DNA from 3 places in the Rhizobium sp. BK377 genome. Region 3 is predicted to be linked to each of the others. Evidence: predicted binding sites of a transcription regulator. Region 3 holds the regulator's gene; each other region holds the start of a gene.

Region 1 (6,453 bases), 860 kb from region 3:
GCGGTCACCGCCGCACCTATATCGGTTCGATGCCCGGCAAGGTCATCCAGTCGATGAAGAAAGCGAAGAAGTCCAACCCGCTCTTCCTGCTCGACGAAATCGACAAGCTCGGCCAGGACTACCGCGGCGATCCGTCTTCGGCTCTACTCGAGGTGCTTGATCCGGCCCAGAACTCGACCTTCATGGACCACTACCTGGAAGTCGAATACGATCTGTCGGACGTGATGTTCATCACCACGGCGAATACGCTGAACATTCCGGCTCCGCTGATGGACCGCATGGAGGTCATCCGTATCGCCGGCTACACCGAAGACGAGAAGCGCGAAATCGCCAAGCGGCACCTGCTGCCGAAGGCCATCAAGGAACATGCGCTGCAGCCGAGTGAATTCTCGGTCAGCGACGACGCCCTGATGGCAATCAGCCAGCAGTACACCCGCGAAGCCGGTGTCCGTAACTTCGAACGCGAATTGATGAAGCTTGCCCGCAAGGCGGTCACCGAGATCATCAAGGGCAAGACGAAGTCGGTTCACGTTACGGCAGAGAACATCGACGATTATCTTGGCGTTCCGCGCTTCCGCCACGGCGAAGCCGAGCGCGAGGATCAGGTCGGCGTGGTCACGGGTCTTGCCTGGACGGAAGTCGGCGGCGAGCTGCTGACGATCGAAGGCGTCATGATGCCCGGCAAGGGCCGCATGACCGTCACCGGCAACCTGAAGGAAGTGATGAAGGAATCGATCTCTGCGGCGGCCTCCTATGTCCGCTCGCGTGCCGTCGATTTCGGTATCGAGCCGCCGCGCTTCGACAAGAGCGACATTCACGTGCACGTGCCGGAAGGCGCGACGCCGAAGGATGGTCCGTCTGCCGGTGTCGCGATGGCAACCGCGATTGTCTCGATCATGACCGGCATTCCGGTCAGCAAGGATGTGGCAATGACGGGTGAAATCACCCTGCGCGGCCGTGTCCTGCCGATCGGTGGCCTGAAGGAAAAGCTGCTTGCCGCACTGCGCGGCGGTATCAAGAAGGTGCTGATTCCGGAAGAGAACGCCAAGGATCTGGCCGAGATTCCTGACAACGTAAAGAACAACATGGAGATCATTCCGGTCTCACGTATGGGCGAAGTGATCAAGCACGCGCTTGTCCGTCGTCCCGAGCCGATCGAATGGGATGGCACGGTTGAAACGCCGGTCATCGCGACCGTCGAAGGGCTAGATGACGCAGGCGTTGCCATAGCTCATTGAGACTTGGCGGCCACATTTACGCCCAATTGTTGCAAATCGTGAAAAAGGCCGGCGGAAACGCCGGCCTTTTTTGTGAAAACGTCATGTAGGCGCTTGCTTTTCCTTGATTTGCAGGGTTTTTGGGTTCTCGGCGGGCCTGATGAAAGCGATTTCTGCGCCTAGCTTCCAGATTGAGTTGTTTCAAACCATTTAGAAAGGGGTGGAAACATGAACAAGAATGAACTCGTGTCCGCAGTAGCCGAAAAGGCTGGACTGACGAAGTCTGACGCAGCATCTGCCGTCGATGCCGTTTTTGACGTTGTGCAGACCGAACTGAAGGGCAAGGGCGATGTTCGCCTCGCAGGCTTCGGCAGCTTCACGGTTTCTCATCGCGCTGCCACGAAGGGTCGCAACCCGTCGACCGGCGCCGAAGTCGACATCCCGGCACGCAACGTGCCGAAGTTCACGCCCGGCAAGGGCCTGAAGGACGCCGTCAACGGCTGATACGAGATTGTCCGCCGGCCGTAAACGAGAACGGCCGCGCAGGATTTTGAGGGGGTTCGGTAATGCCGGACCCCTTTTTGCTTTCAGCGCTTGCCGTATGCCGCGCTTCGTCTTACGACGGTGATGCTTTCGAGCCGGGGCAAAAGCCCCACCAGCGGTAAGGGCTTCGGCTCGAGCCTGCGAGCGCAGCGAGATGCATCGCGAATGGCAGGCGGCCTGACGCAAACCGTACAAAATGTCGCAGGTTGTCATGTGTCTGTCATGGCAGTCCCGCAGAAAACCTCTGTTCGATTGTTCGATATTGGGGGATTTTCAATGACATTGTCTGCGCACAAGGCGGCGCTTGCTGCCGTGCTTTTCGCATCCGTTGCCTTCCCGGCAGTGGCTGAGCCGGTTTTCAACCGCATCGCCTCTTTCCCGGTCGCGACCAACCTGCCGGCCGATAAGGACAAGCTTTCGGCTACCTCGGCCGAAATCATCACCGCTTCGCAGGATGGCAACACGCTGATCTATAGCGACAGCCCGCTCGGCGCGATCGGCTTCATCGACATTACCGATGCCAAGGCGCCCAAGGCCGGCGGCGCGCTGATGATGGACGGCGAGCCGACCTCGGTGACGACAGCGGCCGGCAAGGCGCTCGTCGCCGTCAATACCGGCGAAAGCAAGCAGAAACCGTCGGGCCGTCTGGCGATCGTCGATATCGCTACCAAGAAGATCGACGCGACCTGCGATCTCGGCGGCCAGCCCGATTCGATCGCCCTCAACAAGGACAGGACGCTCGGCGCGATCGCGATCGAAAACGAGCGTGACGAAGAGGTCAATGACGGCAAACTACCGCAGATGCCGGCAGGCGACCTCGTCGTCTTCCAACTCAAGACCGATGGCAGCGTCGATTGCGGCACCATCAAGCATATCGCCCTGACCGGCCTTGCCGGCGTTGCTCCTGACGATCCGGAACCGGAATTCGTTTCCTTCAACAGCCAGAACGAAATTGCGCTCACGCTGCAGGAAAACAACGAGATCATCATTCTCGACGGCGCGACCGGCACGGTGAAGACGCATTTCTCTGCCGGCAGCGTCGATCTCACGGGCATCGACACCAAGCGTGACGGCGCCCTGAAGTTCACCAGCGAGAAGAAGGGCGTCCTGCGCGAGCCTGATGCCGTCAAGTGGCTGGACGACAACCGGCTCGTTGTCGCCAACGAAGGCGACTATGAAGGCGGCTCGCGCGGCTTCACCATCTTCGACAAGACCGGCAAGGTCCTGTTCGAATCCGGCAGCTCCTTCGAGCGGGCCGTCGCCGCGCTCGGCCACTATCCGGAAAGCCGCTCCTCGTCGAAGGGCGTCGAGCCGGAAGGGCTGGAAGCCGCGAAATTCGGGAACGAGGACTTGTTCTTCCTGCTTGCTGAACGCGCTTCCGTCGTTGGCGTGTACAAGGACACCGGCGCCGAGCCGGAGCTGCTGCAGATCCTGCCCTCGGGCATTTCTCCGGAAGGCGCGGTCGCCATTCCGCAGCGTAACCTGCTTGCCACCGCCAACGAACTCGACCTTGGCAAGGACGGCGGCGCGCGTTCGCACGTCATGATCTATGAACGCGGCGAAGGCGAGAAGGCCTATCCGCAGATCGTTTCCGCCGAGAAGGACGGCAACCCCATCGGCTTTGCAGCTCTTTCTGGTCTCGCCGCCGTTCCGGGCAAGCCGGGCATGCTCTATGCCGTCAGCGACAGCTTCCTCGCCTCACAGCCGACGGTCTACACGATCGACGCCACCAGGAAGCCGGCCGTCATCACCGATGCGCTCGTCGTCAAGCGTGACGGTGCTCCGGCTCAGAAGCTCGACATCGAAGGCGTCGCTGTTGCTGCCGACGGCTCCTTCTGGCTGGCCTCGGAGGGGTATACCGAGCGCTTGGTGCCGCATGCTCTCTACAACGTCACCGCAAAGGGCGACATCAAGACCGAGATCGCCCTGCCGAAGGAACTGCTCGCCAACGAAATCCGCTTCGGCTTCGAAGGTATCACGATCGTCGGCACCGGCGATGATGCAACGCTGTGGATGGCCGTTCAGCGCGAGTGGAACGACGATGAGAAAGGCTTCGTGAAGCTCGTCTCCTATAATCCGAAGAAGAAGGAATGGGGCGGCGTGCGCTACCCGCTCGACAAGACCGAGAGCGGCTGGGTCGGTCTATCCGAAATCACCGCTCAGGGCGACAGCGTCTACATAATCGAACGCGACAATCTCGTCGGCGATGCAGCCAAGCTGAAGAAGCTCTACAAGGTTGCAATCTCCGACCTGAAGCCGGGCAAGCTCGGGGCCGATCTGCCCGTCGTCAAGAAGACGGAAGCCCATGATTTCATCGGCGATCTGAAGTCGGCCACCAACGGCTACATTCTCGACAAGCTGGAAGGTTTTGCCTTCGACGCATCGGGCAAGGCCTATGCCGTGACCGACAATGACGGTGTGAGCGACTCTTCGGGCGAAACCCTGTTCTTCCCGGTCAACCTGACCGCCACGAACTGAGTTCGCGTTCCCATGAAATGGAAAGGCCGGACTCTCGCCCGGCCTTTCCATTGATTCTTCTCAGAGCCTACCAGCGTTGATGCACATGCGGCGCAATCAGTCGCCCGTAGATTTCACGCGTTGCGGCCATGACGTCGGCAGGGAGCGGCGCAAGATCGGCGGCGGCTGCATTCGCCTTGGCCTGCTCGGCATTGCGTGCGCCGGGGATGACGACCGTGACTGCTTCCGCCATCAGGATCCAGCGAAGCGCAAAGGCTGCCATGCTGGCGCCGGCTGGAACGAGCTTGCGCACTTCCTCGACGGCCTGCAGGCCGACCTCGAAGGGCACGCCTGCGAAGGTCTCGCCGACATCGAAGGCCTCGCCGTTGCGGTTGAAATTGCGATGGTCATCGCTTGCGAACGTCGTGTCGCCGGTGATCTTGCCGGAGAGGAGGCCGCTGGCAAGCGGCACGCGAGCGATGATCGCCACGTTCTTGCGGCGGGCTTCACTGAAAAACAGATGATCGGGACGCTGGCGGAAGATGTTGTAGATGATCTGGATGCTGACGACACCGGGATATTCGATCGCTTTCAGAGCTTCCTCGACCTTCTCGACGCTGACGCCATAGCCCTTGATCTTGCCGGCCTTCTGCAACTCGTCCAGGCCTCCAAAGACTTCCGGTCGATAGAGCACCTCCGTCGGCGGGCAGTGAAGCTGTACGAGGTCGAGGCTGTCCACCTGCAGGTTCTTGAGGCTGCGGTCGATGAAGCCTTCCAGATTGGCCTTGGTGTAGCCTTCAGTGACATGCGGGTTCAGACGGCGGCCGGCCTTGGTCGCGACCATCGGGCGCTCGTCGCCACACGCCTTCAGCACATCGGCAATGATCTTTTCGGAGCGGCCGTCACCATAAACGTCGGCGGTATCGATGAAGGTCATGCCGGCGTCGAGTGCGGCATTCAAGGCAGCGCGGCCGTCCGCTTCGCTGACATCGCCCCAGGAGCCGCCGATCTGCCAGGCGCCGAAGCCGATATTGGTGACGGTAAAGGGCAGGCGGCCAAAAGCATGATGTTTCATGGAAATTCCTCCGATGGTGATGAAAGGTTCTCGAAGTAGCAGGCGCCGGGTAGGGCGACAATCGCCGATGGCGCTTGGATCGTCTGCTGCGATCAAATATCCTTGTCAGTGACGCTTCAACCGCAGCCGACGGAAGAACAGGAAAGATCATGGATATCAAGACTGCAGGCTCGCGCCCTTCCACGAGGGGCCAGGCCGATTATTTCACCGGCTCCGTTCGTCTCGATCCGCTCGTCGAGGCGCCGGAGCCTGCGCGTGTGCGGGCCGCTCACGTAACCTTCGAGCCGGGCGCGCGAACCGCCTGGCATACGCATCCCCTGGGGCAGACGCTGATCGTTACCTCAGGCAGAGGCTTCGCTCAGACATGGGGCGGCGAAATCAGGGAAATCCGCCCGGGTGATGTCGTCTGGTTCCCACCGGGCGAGAAGCACTGGCACGGGGCGAGCCCTGAGACCGCCATGAGCCACATCGCCATCCAGGAAGCATTGGACGGTAGCGTGGCGGACTGGCTGGAGCAGGTCAGCGACGAGCAATATGCCGGCAACGCCTGAGGCGGCAGCAACGGACTTCAGGCTCTGAGAGGGCGCAGGCGATTCGGGCTTCCGTTGCGAAACTCTGTCGCGGGCGTTTCAGGCATCCCGCCGCCTTCGTGCGGGCTGCTTGTGGAAAAACCTGACGCAGTGGATCTCAGGTCCGCAGGCAAAGCAGAATCGCCGATTTGTCGGGAGGATCGGGAAGGCCTTCCGAAACAATTTCAGGACTGTCATGGTTTTGTCTCCAAACCTGCTTGACACTAAAAGGCGAACCCCTTAGTTAGCCGCTCATCCAAGCGGCCAGCTCGTTCGGATGAGGTGCTCAGCACCGGATTGCTTGAAAGAATGCGGGTGTAGCTCAGTCGGTTAGAGTGCCGGCCTGTCACGCCGGAGGTCGCGGGTTCGAGCCCCGTCACTCGCGCCATTTCAAGCGGGCGTCAAATTGACGCCATCTGTCCGGTTTCGTGATATCCTCACGGTCCGAAAGGTCCAATGCGCGGGTGTAGCTCAGTCGGTTAGAGTGCCGGCCTGTCACGCCGGAGGTCGCGGGTTCGAGCCCCGTCACTCGCGCCATTTTTCTTCAAAAAGCCATGCAGTTTCCGAGGGTCAGCCATGCGGCCTTCCGCGA
Region 2 (6,453 bases), on a different contig from region 3:
TCATCGCCACCTGCCGGGAGGACGGGAAGCAGGAAAAGATCGTCCGCGCCATGCTTGCTCTCGGAAGAAGCCTCAACATCAAGACGACGGCTGAAGGCGTCGAGGAGCACGCCCAACTCGCCTATCTACTGCCGCTTGGCTGCGACATCGGCCAGGGCTATCTCTTCGGCAAAGCGATGCCCGCCGCAGAGGCGGGCATCTTTATCGAAAATCAGATTAGCAGTCTCGCCTTTACGGCCTGACCAACCTTAGAAGATCTGGCGAAGGACCACGAACAGCAAGAAGGCGATTGCGATCGAGGCCGGAAGCGTCAGAACCCAGGCCATGAGCATGTTGCGCACGGTGGACCATTGCAGGCCCGAGCCGTTCGCAGCCATCGTGCCAGCCACACCTGATGACAGCACGTGTGTGGTCGAAACCGGCAGGCCCAGATGGTCGGCCGAGGCGATCGTCGCCATGGCGACGACTTCTGCGGCGGCACCCTGGCCGTAGGTCAGATGGGTTTTGCCGATCTTCTCACCAACCGTCACAACGATACGCTTCCAGCCGACCATCGTTCCGAGGCCGAGTGCCAGCGCGACGGCGACCTTCACCCACAACGGAATGAACTTTGTCGCGTTGTCCACTGCCGCATGATACCCGGTGACGGCCCTGAGATCACTGGCGTCCATCGGCAGCAGCTTCTTCTTGTCGATGAGCTTGAGCGCCTCGCCGATCAGGTAGATGTCGTTGCGGACGTTGCCGACGAGATTAGTGGGAACGGCTTCCAGTGTCGGGAAAGCAGCAACTTCGGCGCTCGTCTGGTGGATATACTGCTGCAGCGCCGGCGTGGTCGCGGCCGTCCAGACCTTGTTCTTGACGGCATTGCTGACTTCGGCCTTGTAGTCGGTAACGGTTACGCCCGGCTTCACATATTTGCCAAGAGCCGTTTCCACCTGCGCCGACGCCGATTTGTAGGCTTCGAGATAGTTGACATCAGGCGTGCGATTGAGCGCGAAGGCGGTCGGCACCAGACCGATGAGGATGAGCATGATGAGACCCATGCCCTTCTGGCCGTCATTCGAACCGTGGGCGAAGCTCACGCCCGTGCAGGTGAAGATCAGGATGGCGCGGATCCACAACGGCGGCGGCCGATTGCCCTTCGGCTCTTGATAGAGTTCGCGTTTGCGCACCAGGAACTTCATAACGATGAGCAGGATGGCCGAAAGGCCGAAACCGATGATTGGTGAAATCAAGAGCGACAGGCCAATATTGGTTGCCTGAGACCAGTCCACGCCGCTGGTGGCGGAACCTGCCGGCGCCAGGAACTGGTTGGCGAGGCCGACGCCGATGATCGAGCCGACCAGGGTGTGCGAGCTCGATGACGGCAGGCCGAGATACCACGTGCCGAGGTTCCAAATGATCGCTGCTATCAGCAGCGCAAAGACCATGGCAAGGCCTGAACCGGAACCGACCTGCAGGATCAGCTCGACTGGCAGCAGCGCCAGGATGCCAAAGGCCACGGCGCCCGTGGATGTCAGAACGCCGAGGAAGTTGAAGAAGCCCGACCAGATAACGGCAAATTCCGCCGGCATCGAGCGCGTGTAGATAACGGTCGCCACGGCATTGGCCGTATCGTGGAAACCGTTGACGAACTCGAAGCCGAGCGCGATCAGCAGCGCGAGACCGAGAAGTACCCACGGAACGGCAACTGCGGCAGTCAGGTCACGGGACAGGGCGTAGGCGACATATCCGAGACCGCAAACCAGAATGAGACCGAACACCGGCAGGAACCACTTGCCTACGGAATTCGAATGGTGCAGCGGATGGGAAACGTCACTATGGCTTGGGGCAATGTCGGCCATGGAATAGTTCCTTGTTCCATTTGCAAATTTGCCATTTGTTAATAAATCCGCAGCGTGAAACTCTCATGACGCAACCATCCACGCGTCATCCCGAGCCGACATCTTCGGAGACCGAATCGACAACCGAAAATTGCCCGCTGGGAGCGAAGAGCCTTCCCACGCGGCGCCATGGCGCTAAGTTCGTTTATCGCCACGCTTGCCGGGAGTATCAAGCAAATGCCGTCGACTGACCTTCTCCTGACCTTCAATGCCGGTTCGTCGACGGTGAAGATCGGCATTTTCGCAATCGAAGATGCAAACGTGCGCCGCATCGGCAAAGGCGTGATCGATTTCCGCGCCGAACCCCTCACCTTCAGCATCACGGAAGGTCCGCAGATATCAGATACGCCGCTCGAGGCCGAGTTTACGGACGATCTGCGCCCCGTTGTCGACGAAGTGTGCGAATTGCTTTCGGAGCATTTCGATATCGGCGCCGTCCGCGCTGCCGGCCACCGCGTCGTTCATGGCGGCGACCGTTTCACCGAAGTGACTGCGCTTGATGACACCGCAATCGATGAAATCGACGCGCTGACGCCGCTGGCACCCCTTCATCAGCCGCAGGCACTCCGCTTCATCCGCGCATTGCGGCACCTGAAGCCGCATCTTTCCCAGACCGCCTCCTTCGATACCGCTTTCCACGCAACACAGGCCGACCTCGTCCGCCGTTTCGCTATCCCACGTGCGCTTCATGACGAGGGTATCAAGCGGTATGGCTTTCACGGCCTTTCATACAGATTCATTGCCGGCGAAGTGAGCCGCAAACTGTCGGGCAAGCCGAAAATCGTCGCCGCTCATCTCGGCAGCGGCGCGAGCCTTTGCGCCCTGGAAAAAGGCGTCAGCCGAGATTGCAGCATGGGGTTTTCCACGCTCGACGGCATCCCCATGGCAACCCGGCCCGGCTGGCTCGATCCCGGTGCGATCCTTTATCTTCTGCAGCGGAGGAAACAATCCGCCGATCAGGTTGAGGACATGCTCTACCATCGCTCCGGCTTGCTCGGTGTTTCGGGCATCAATGCCGATACCCGTCATCTTCTCGAGGATAGCCGCCGGGAAGCCCGCGAAGCTCTCGATCTCTTCACCCTGCGCATTGCAGGCGAGATCGGCCGCATGTCGATGACGCTCGGCGGGCTCGATGCCATCGTCTTTACGGCCGGTATCGGTGAACACCAGCCGCAAATCCGCGCTTCCGTCCTCCAGCGCTTGAGTTGGCTCGGTCTTGCGGTGGACGAAAAAGCGAATGCCGCTAACGGCTTCACAATCACGACACCCACAAGTCGGATAACGGCGCATGTCATCGCTACCGACGAGGAGCACGTCATCGCGCAGGAAGCGCTCTCTATTCTTCGCTCCGGCTGATCCAGATCAAAGGCATGCTGGTGCCATCAGCTAGAATTGACGTTGAACAAGTTTAAACGGGAGAAATCCATGGAAAAGCATGTCTCGACTCCAGCAGTTCTTTCCGACGCCGAACTTACGCTCATCGATCGCTACTGGCGTGCCGCCAACTATCTCTCGGTCGGACAGATCTATCTCCTGTCCAATCCTCTGCTCCGCCAGCCGCTGAAATCAGAACATATCAAGCCCCGCCTGCTCGGCCACTGGGGCACCACGCCCGGTCTCAACTTCATCTATGCGCATCTGAACCGCATCATCCGCGCCCGTGATCTCGACATCATCTATATGTGCGGCCCCGGTCACGGCGGCCCGGGCATGGTCGCCAATACCTATCTCGAAGGCATTTACAGCGAAATCTATCCCCATATCGCCGAGACCGAAGACGGCATGCATAAGCTCTTCCGCCAGTTCTCCTTCCCCGGCGGCATCCCGAGCCATGCAGCGCCGGAGACGCCGGGCTCCATCCACGAGGGCGGCGAACTCGGCTATGCGCTGGTCCATGCCTACGGCGCAGCTTTTGACAATCCCGATCTGATTGTCGCCTGCGTCATCGGCGACGGCGAGGCCGAAACCGGCCCGCTTGCGGCAAGCTGGCATTCCAACAAGTTTCTGAACCCGGCCCGCGACGGCGCCGTTCTGCCGATCCTGCATCTGAACGGCTACAAGATCGCCAACCCAACCATCCTCGGCCGGGCAACCGACGAGGATCTGACGCATTTGTTCGAAGGTTATGGCTATGAACCCTTCTTCGTCGAGGGTCACGAGCCGGCAAAGATGCATCAGCAGATGGCGGCGACCTTCGAGAAAGTCTTCGACCGTATCCCCGCCATTCAGAAAGAGGCCCGCAGCGGCAAAGCGCCACAAGCCTGCCCGCGCTGGCCGATGATTGTGTTACGCAGCCCCAAGGGCTGGACCGGACCCAAAGAGGTGGACGGAAAGAAGGTCGAGGGTTTCTGGCGCGCCCATCAAGTGCCGGTCTCCAATTGCCGGGATAACGACGGGCACCGGAAAATCCTCGAAGACTGGATGCGCAGCTACGATCCCGAAGACCTCTTCGACGCCGCCGGCCGGTTGAAGCCGGAACTGCGGGCGCTGGCCCCCTCGGGCGATCGTCGCATGGGCGCCAATCCGCACGCCAACGGCGGTATTCTGCGCAAGGAATTGATCGCACCCGATATCCGCTCCCATGAGGTAAAGGTGGAAAAGCGCGGCGCTGAAATGGTGCAATCCACCGAAATCCTTGGTCGCTATCTGCGCGATACGCTGAAGCTCAACGAGGCCAATGCGAATTTCCGCATTTTCGGCCCGGACGAAACGGAATCGAACCGTCTCGGCAGCGTCTTCGAAGTCACCGATCGCGTCTGGATGGAGAAAATCGAGTCCTATGATGTCGGTCTGTCGCGTGACGGCCGCGTCATGGAGGTTCTGAGCGAACATCTTTGCCAGGGATGGCTGGAAGGCTACCTGCTGACGGGCCGGCATGGCCTGTTTTCCTGCTACGAGGCCTTCATCCACATTATCGATTCCATGTTCAACCAGCATGCCAAGTGGCTGAAGGTCACCCGCGAACTGGAGTGGAGGAAGCCGATCTCCTCCCTCAACTACCTCTTGACCTCGCATGTCTGGCGGCAGGATCATAACGGCTTCTCGCATCAAGACCCCGGCTTCGTCGATCTCGTCGCCAACAAGAAGGCCGATATCGTCCGCATTTACCTGCCGCCGGACGCCAACACTTTGCTTTGTGTAGGCGATCATTGCCTTGGGACTTATGACCGTATCAACGTCATTGTCGCCGGCAAGCAACCGGAACCGCAATGGCTGACGATGGACGAGGCGGCGAAACATTGTGAGGCTGGTATCGGCGTCTGGGATTGGGCAAGCCATGAGGAAGATACGGTGGCGCCTGATCTCGTCATGGCCTGCGCCGGCGACGTACCGACCATGGAAACGCTCGCGGCCGTCGACCTGCTGCACCAGCATATTCCTGAACTGAAGATCCGCACGGTAAACGTGGTCGACCTGCTCGCCTTGCAATCGAAGGATCAGCATCCGCACGGCCTGACGGATGAGAATTTCGATGCGATCTTCACCACGGACAAGCCGGTCATTTTCGCCTATCACGGCTATCCCTATCTCATTCACCGGCTGACCTATAAGCGCACCAATCATCGCAACATCCATGTGCGCGGCTTCATTGAGGAAGGCACGACCACCACGCCCTTCGACATGACCGTGCTCAACGAGCTCGACCGCTTCCACCTCGCTATCGAGGGGATCGAGCGCGTTCCGGGCCTGAAGGAGAAAGTGCCTGAAGTGCTGGAAAGCCTGAGAGCTAAACTCGTCGAGCATCATGCCTATGTCCGCGAATATGGTGAGGACATGCCCGACGTGCGTAACTGGAAATGGCCCGCGGCCTGAGAGCAGGTAACTACGTGAAAGGGCTGCACGGATACCGCGCAGCCCTTCCCCAGCCGTGATGCAGGATCACAATATTACCGTCCGTTCTGCGTGCCGTTCTGCGTGCCGCTCGGCGTGGTCACGCCCGTCGGACCACCACCGCTACCGTCAGGGGTCGGATCGCGGTCGGTGGCTTCCGGCGGCTTGATGGAGCCTGTTGCCGGATTATTGTCGAATGTGCCCTGGCCCGAGGGCTGCGCGTTGATCGGGTCTTGGGTCGTGGACGCGGTCGAAGCCGGTTCGTTGGTCGTACCCGGCCAGATGGCAAAGCTTGCCGCAGCGATCAGAATGACCAGGATGCCGGCTGCCAGCACACCCCAGAGCGAAACGCTGCGCCGCTCATCGGCAAGCGTTTTTTCCTCTTCATAGGATGCCTGCCCGAGCGGCATGCCTGTATTCTCATCCACAATCCGGTTCTTGTCGTCACCATATTGGGTCATCGCTTGATCCTCCAATCTGTAACGGAGAAACCAGATCGGCGGCAAGAGGTTCCATTGAGCAGGCTTTCTGGGCCAATGCTGGCAGCGATAAGGGGTGTTTTCTTGACTAGGCTGCAGTTCTCAACATCATCCATGACATCAAATCAGGAGTGAATCATGACATTCGACGGCCGCCTCCTTTCGGGTGTCAGCACGCTTGCCGCAGTGGTCGAAAGCGGCAGCTTCGTCCAAGCGGCCGATGTGCTGGGTCTTTCAGCCTCCGGCGTCAGTCGCGCCAT
Region 3 (6,453 bases):
CATCTTGCCGGCGAGCGGCTTGTCGGCGGAACCCGCCTTGAAAGCCTGCTTTCGCAGCTTGGCATCCTCCATGATGGTTCTGAGGTCGGATGCGGTGACTGCGGAGAGATCGAGGAAGTGTTTGGGGGAAGCCATTGTTCGTTACCTGCTACGCCCGCCAGCGGGCGGGGCATTGTCCTATCAAGCGGTCTTCTTGACCTTGGCGGCACGGATGCTTTCGGCGGCGCGTTCGAGACGGGAAATCCCCTCGCGCGCCTCCTCCGCGGTTACGACCAGCGGCGGCAGCAGACGGATGACATTATCGCCTGCCGGGATCGCCAGAAGGTGTGCAGCGCGAATTTCCTTCAGCAGCTCGGCCGAGGGAATGGCAGCCTTGATGCCGAGCAGCAGGCCTTCGCCCCTGATGTCTTCGATCACATCGGGATAGCGATCCTTGAGCGAGGCAAGGCCCTGGCGGAAGACGAGGGTGACATCGCGCACGTGCTGCAGGAAGCCGTCAGCCAGGATGACATCGAGGACCGCGTTGCCGACAGCCATGGCCAGCGGATTGCCGCCATAGGTGGAACCATGCGTGCCGGCCTTCATGCCCGAGGCTGCTTCTGCCGTCGCCAGGCAGGCGCCAAGCGGGAAGCCGCCGCCGATGCCCTTGGCAACGGCCATGATGTCGGGCGTTATACCCGACCATTCATGGGCGAAGAGCTTGCCGGTACGGCCGACGCCGGTCTGGACTTCGTCGAGGATGAGGAGCAGGCCGTGCTCGTCGCAGAGCTGGCGGAGCGCCCTCATGAATTCAGGCGTCGCCGGGCGGACACCGCCCTCACCCTGCACAGGCTCGATGAGGATGCCGGCCGTCTTGTCGGTAATCGCGGCGCGTACGGCCTCGATATCGCCGAAGGGAACCTGATCGAAGCCCGGGGTCTTCGGGCCGAAACCTTCGAGATACTTCTCCTGACCGCCGGCGGCGATGGTTGCAAGCGTGCGGCCGTGGAAGGCGCCTTCGAAAGTAATGATGTGGAAGCGCTCCGGGTGGCCCTTGGAGAACTGGTAGCGGCGCGCAGTCTTGATGGCGCATTCGAGAGCCTCGGCGCCGGAATTGGTGAAAAACACCTTGTCGGCGAAAGTAGCATCCGTCAGGCGCTTGGCAAGCTTCTCCTGGCCAGGCACTTCATAGATATTGGAGAGATGCCAGACCTTGTCGGCCTGATCCTTGAGGGCGGCCACGACATGCGGATTGCCATGCCCCACGGAGGTGACGGCAACGCCTGCGCCGAAATCCAGATATCGCTCGCCGGTTTCGGTGATCAGCCAGACGCCTTCACCTCGCTCGAACCGCAACGGGGCACGAGAATAGGTATCATAAAGCGGCGAGGCTTCAGCCATGGCGCGAACTCCTGCAACAGGTTATGGGGCACCGGACTCCGGCTAAGAAAACCAGGCCCGAAAAATCAAAAATGCCGCCTTTCGGCGGCAGGGAGCACTATTTACTTTTCGCACTGCAATGTCAACAAAACTGAGGATTTAGCGCATGCGTCAAGCCTCAAATCGGACTTTCAGGTCTATCAACAGCTAATGTTGCAGAAATGACTCTCTCGGGAAGCAAGTTGGGGAAAACCCCGAATTCGGATTCATCGGATTCGTGCGACTCTTGTCACAGAGTCAGGCTCACACTAGGTTAAAGTTCAATTACTAGACTGCATGCGGCGGAACTAGTCACCAAAATTGATCAGGCGTTTCTTGCTTCGGAAACTTTCGAGGCAACGGTGAGGGATTCTGCCATCACCAACGCGAAAGGTGGAGACAGGGCAATGAACTGGACAGACGAGCGTGTCGAGAAGCTCAAGAAGCTTTGGTCGGAGGGGCTGAGCGCCAGCCAGATCGCAGCGCAGCTTGGCGGTGTGAGTAGAAACGCCGTTATCGGCAAGGTTCACCGGCTCAGTCTTCCCGGCCGCGCCAAGGCCGGCGGCACGGCAACCGCGGCGCGCGCACCGAAGCGCACGACCTCGGCGCCCCGCGCCCCGAACTATGCATCTCGCATCGCTACCCGCACCGTAACGCGCCAGCAGGGCGCGACGATGCTGAAGGAAGAGATCGAGATCGAAACCGCCGAGGAAATGGAATATGTGCCGGCCAAAAATGTGGTCGTGCCGATTTCGCGCCGCCTCGGCCTGACGGAACTGACGGAGCGCACCTGCAAGTGGCCGGTCGGCGATCCGATGAAGGATGACTTCTATTTTTGCGGTTGCGACTCTACGGACTCGTCGCCCTACTGCAGCTACCATCAGCGCCTCGCCTACCAGCCGGTGAGCGAGCGCCGCAAGGCTGTCCGGGTCGGCTGACCCGCGATTTTCCAACAGTTGCAACGTATCATTGCCCCTCCTCGCCGATGCGCGGAGGGGTGATTTTTTGCCGGCATAGGGCTGGAAACGGCTCGTGGCCACGACTGTCTGCCGGAGGCTGATCCTTGCCGGCCGTACACCATGCCGGAAGATGCGAAAGTTATGCGGCCAACGCCGCCAATGCGTTTCAGCCCTCAACAGGCATGGAATGGTGGTGATGGCACTGTAACGCGATTTTCTGATACAGATGCAGTATTCTCGTCGAGCAGCACGGCGCAACAGTCGGTCAGGGGTGCCAATGGAGATCGATCCAAAGCGGATGACAATCGGGTTCGTCGGGACGGGCACGATTACCGAGGCCGTCGTCACCGGACTGGGCAAGACAGCTTTTTGCGACACGCCGATCGTGCTGTCCCCGCGTGGCGCAAGCGTCGCAGGCCGCCTCGCGGCGGCAAACCGGAATGTGTCGATCGCTTTGGGCAACCAGGATGTTCTCGACCGATCCGATCTCGTATTCATGGCCGTGAGGCCGCAAATTGCCGAGGAGGTCATCCGCTCGCTCCGATTTCGGCCGGACCACCATGTCATCAGCTTTGTCGCGGCCACGCCAATCGATCAACTGCTGGCGTGGATCGATCAGCCCGTTCACCACCTAAGCCTGGCAATTCCACTTCCGTTCGTCGCAGATCTCCAAGGGGCGACCGCGATCTACCCGCCCGACGAGGTTTCCCACACCCTCTTTTCGGCGCTCGGAACGGCGATCCAGGTTGAAGACAAGCAGGAGTTCGAACTTCTCGCGGTGGCCAGCTGCCTGATGGCCACCTATTTCGGCATTCTGGACGCGACGTCGAGCTGGCTGCAGAGCCAGGGGCTCTCGAGACCAGCTGGCGACGCCTACCTCCGTCAATTGTTTTCCGGCCTCGCCCATGCTGCCCGCTTAAAACCTGTCGCGAGTTTCGATGAACTCATCGGCGAGCATTCGACCAAGGGCGGATTGAATGAACAGGTGCTCGAAGACTTTCGCGAGTTCGGCGGCACGGCGGCTCTGCAGAAGGCTCTTGATCGGATTCTTGCACGCATCCGTCTGTAGAAGGCAGATCCTCTCGAAGTTCGCTTTTCCGGCGACTGGTGTCGGCTCTTCATGAGAAGCTGGGCTTCGTCGAGACAGGTCACTTCAAGTTCGACGGACAGGGCGAGCCTACTCATCGCCGTATCTTGAGTAGGCACCAGATAAGCAAACGGGCCGCCCGGCAAGCGAGCGACCCGTCTGGACCTCCGATCACTCGGATTAAGCTTCCATGGAATATCCCGCGCCGCGGACGGTGCGGATGACATCCTGCATGTTGGAGAAGTTCAGCGCCTTGCGCAGGCGACCGACATGGACGTCGACGGTGCGTTCGTCCACGTAGATATCGTGGCCCCAGACGCCGTCGAGCAGCTGCGAGCGGGAAAAGACCCTGCCCGGCGACGACATCAGGAATTCCAGCAGGCGGAACTCGGTCGGGCCGAGGCGGACTTCGCGGCTCTTGCGATGAACGCGATGCGTTTCGCGGTCGAGCTCGATATCGCCACACTTCAGAACCGTGGAGAGAACTTCCGGGCGGGCGCGGCGCAGCATCGCTCTGACGCGGGCAACGAGTTCCGGCGTGGAGAAGGGCTTGACGACATAATCGTCCGCGCCGGTCGAAAGACCGCGAACACGCTCGCTCTCTTCACCGCGCGCCGTCAGCATGATGATCGGCAGACGCTCGGTTTCCGGCCGCATGCGCAGCCGGCGGCAAAGCTCGATACCGGAAACGCCCGGCAGCATCCAATCCAGGATGAGCAGGTCCGGCGTGCGTTCCTGAAGCCGGATTTCGGCCTCGTCGCCACGGAGGATCGTGTCCACCTCGAAACCTTCGGCTTCGAGGTTGTAGCGGAGAAGCACGCTTAGCGCCTCCTCATCTTCAACAACTGCAACTCTTGGGATCATGCGTGTCAGTCTCCTAATGCACGATCCTTAAACCGGGGGTGATTTAAGCAAGGGATCATGCAGGAACTCGGAATGGGCTGCGACCCTCGCGCGCCCCAGCGCGGGGCGCGCAAGCATCGGCAGTTCAGGATTACTCCGTCACCGCACCAACGGTGTTGGAGCTGTCGTCCTTCGGACGCTCGCCCTCCGGCTGGGCGCCGGTCGCCATGTAATAGATCGTCTCGGCGATGTTGGTCGCATGGTCGCCGATACGTTCGATGTTCTTGGCGCAGAAGAGAAGGTGCGTGCAGCTCGTGATGTTGCGCGGATCTTCCATCATGTAGGTCAGGAGTTCGCGGAACAGCGAGGTGTACATGGCGTCGATCTCGTCGTCGCGCTCGCGGATGGACTTGGCCTTGTCAGCGGAGCGCGTCGTATAGACGTCGAGCACTTCCTTGAGCTGGACCAGCGCCAGTTCGGACAGATGCTCGAGACCGCGGGCGAGCTTGCGCGGAACGCCGGTGCTCTGGACCGCGATGACGCGCTTTGCCGTGTTCTTGCCGAGATCGCCGACGCGCTCGAGGTCGGCGGCGATGCGGATCGAGCCCATGATCTCGCGAAGGTCGGAGGCCATCGGCTGACGGCGGGCGATCGTCACGATCGCCTTGTCGTTGATCTCGCGCTCGGTGTGATCGAGGATCACATCGTCGGAAATGACCTTTTGAGCGAGCGCGGTGTCACCGTTGACCAGCGCGCGGACGGCCTCGCCGACCATCTGTTCGGCAAGACCACCCATCTCGGAGATGCGCCGGGACAGGAACTTCAGATCGTCGTCATAGGCGGAAAAAATATGTGTCGATGCCATGGGGCTTTGTCCTCGAAAATCGGAAAGGCTTCACACCGCCAAAATCAGCCGAACCGGCCCATGATATAGTCCTGGGTGCGCGAATCGTCCGGATTGGTGAACATCTTGTCGGTATCGTTTTCCTCGACCAGGTTGCCGAGGTGGAACATGGCCGTGCGCTGCGACACGCGTGCGGCCTGTTGCATGGAATGCGTCACGATGACGATGGTGTAGTTTTCACGCAGCTCGTGGATCAGCTCTTCGACCTTGGCGGTCGCGATAGGGTCGAGTGCCGAGCAGGGCTCGTCCATCAGGATGACTTCGGGGCTGACGGCAACGGCGCGTGCGATGCACAGACGCTGCTGCTGACCGCCGGAAAGGCCGGTGCCGGATTCGTGCACGCGATCCTTGACCTCATTCCAGAGGCCGGCGCGCTGCAGGCTCGACTCGACGATTTGGTCGAGGTCGGCCTTCGACTTGGCCAGGCCATGGATGCGCGGGCCGTAGGAGACGTTTTCATAGATCGACTTCGGGAACGGGTTCGGCTTCTGGAACACCATGCCGACACGGGCGCGGAGCTCGACGACGTCGATGTCAGGATCGTAGATGTCCTCACCGTCGAGCGAGATCTTGCCGGTGACGCGGCAGCCGTCGATCGTGTCGTTCATACGGTTCAGCGACCGCAGGAAGGTGGACTTGCCGCAGCCGGACGGGCCGATCAAGGCAGTCACGGTGTTTTCCCGGATGTTCAGATTGACATCGAAAAGCGCGCGCTTGTCACCGTAATAAACGGAGACATCCTGACCGATCATCTTATACGGGACGTTGCTCATTTTCTGGTCCAGCGCCTTCTCAACTGCTGCTTCCGTCAACATGTTCATGATCTTTACTCCGTTTACCAGCGGCGCTCAAAGCGACGACGCAAGAGGATGGCTCCGATATTCATGACGATGAGGAACAGGAGCAGGACGATAATGGCACCCGAGGTTCTCTCCACGAACGCGCGCTCGGCTTCATTGGCCCACATGTAGACCTGAACCGGAAGTGCGGTGGAAGGATCGAGCGGCGTGGTCGGCGCCTGGGCGACGAAGGCGACCATGCCGATCAGGAGCAGCGGCGCGGTTTCGCCGAGTGCGTGGGCAAGGCCGATGATCGTGCCGGTCAGGATGCCGGGCATGGCGAGCGGCAGCACATGGTGGAACACCATCTGCATCTTCGAAGCGCCGAGGCCCAGCGCTGCCGAGCGGATCGACGGCGGCACGGCGCGCAGAGCAGCGCGGGTGGCGATGATGATCGTCGGCAGCGTCATCAGGGTCAGCACC

What was found. Region 3 encodes PhoB, which activates phosphate uptake and scavenging genes when phosphate is short. Its sites were predicted from a motif close to TGTCATNNANCTGTCAT; they were not measured.
Region 1: the regulator PhoB is predicted to act here: its motif matches at 1,968-1,984, upstream of FHT92_RS01975 (esterase-like activity of phytase family protein).
Region 2: the regulator PhoB is predicted to act here: its motif matches at 1,899-1,915, upstream of FHT92_RS23495 (inorganic phosphate transporter).

The regions. Positions count from the first base shown of each region.
Region 1 covers NZ_JACIAC010000001.1:389,585-396,037, reverse strand. Annotated here, with positions in the region: gene lon (endopeptidase La) at 1-1,238, shown strand, start outside; gene FHT92_RS01980 (HU family DNA-binding protein) at 1,446-1,721, shown strand; gene FHT92_RS01975 (esterase-like activity of phytase family protein) at 2,037-4,238, shown strand; gene FHT92_RS01970 (aldo/keto reductase) at 4,306-5,292, opposite strand; gene FHT92_RS01965 (cupin domain-containing protein) at 5,442-5,843, shown strand; tRNA gene FHT92_RS01960 (tRNA-Asp) at 6,173-6,249, shown strand; tRNA gene FHT92_RS01955 (tRNA-Asp) at 6,322-6,398, shown strand.
Region 2 covers NZ_JACIAC010000006.1:357,176-363,628, reverse strand. Annotated here, with positions in the region: gene FHT92_RS23500 (bifunctional diguanylate cyclase/phosphodiesterase) at 1-242, shown strand, start outside; gene FHT92_RS23495 (inorganic phosphate transporter) at 249-1,844, opposite strand; gene FHT92_RS23490 (acetate/propionate family kinase) at 2,061-3,239, shown strand; gene FHT92_RS23485 (phosphoketolase) at 3,309-5,696, shown strand; gene FHT92_RS23480 (hypothetical protein) at 5,771-6,175, opposite strand; gene FHT92_RS23475 (LysR family transcriptional regulator) at 6,332-6,453, shown strand, end outside.
Region 3 covers NZ_JACIAC010000001.1:1,254,487-1,260,939, forward strand. Annotated here, with positions in the region: gene argF (ornithine carbamoyltransferase) at 1-135, opposite strand, end outside; gene FHT92_RS06230 (aspartate aminotransferase family protein) at 181-1,380, opposite strand; gene FHT92_RS06235 (GcrA family cell cycle regulator) at 1,806-2,336, shown strand; gene FHT92_RS06240 (pyrroline-5-carboxylate reductase) at 2,635-3,426, shown strand; gene phoB (phosphate regulon transcriptional regulator PhoB) at 3,625-4,308, opposite strand; gene phoU (phosphate signaling complex protein PhoU) at 4,439-5,152, opposite strand; gene pstB (phosphate ABC transporter ATP-binding protein PstB) at 5,197-6,012, opposite strand; gene pstA (phosphate ABC transporter permease PstA) at 6,027-6,453, opposite strand, start outside.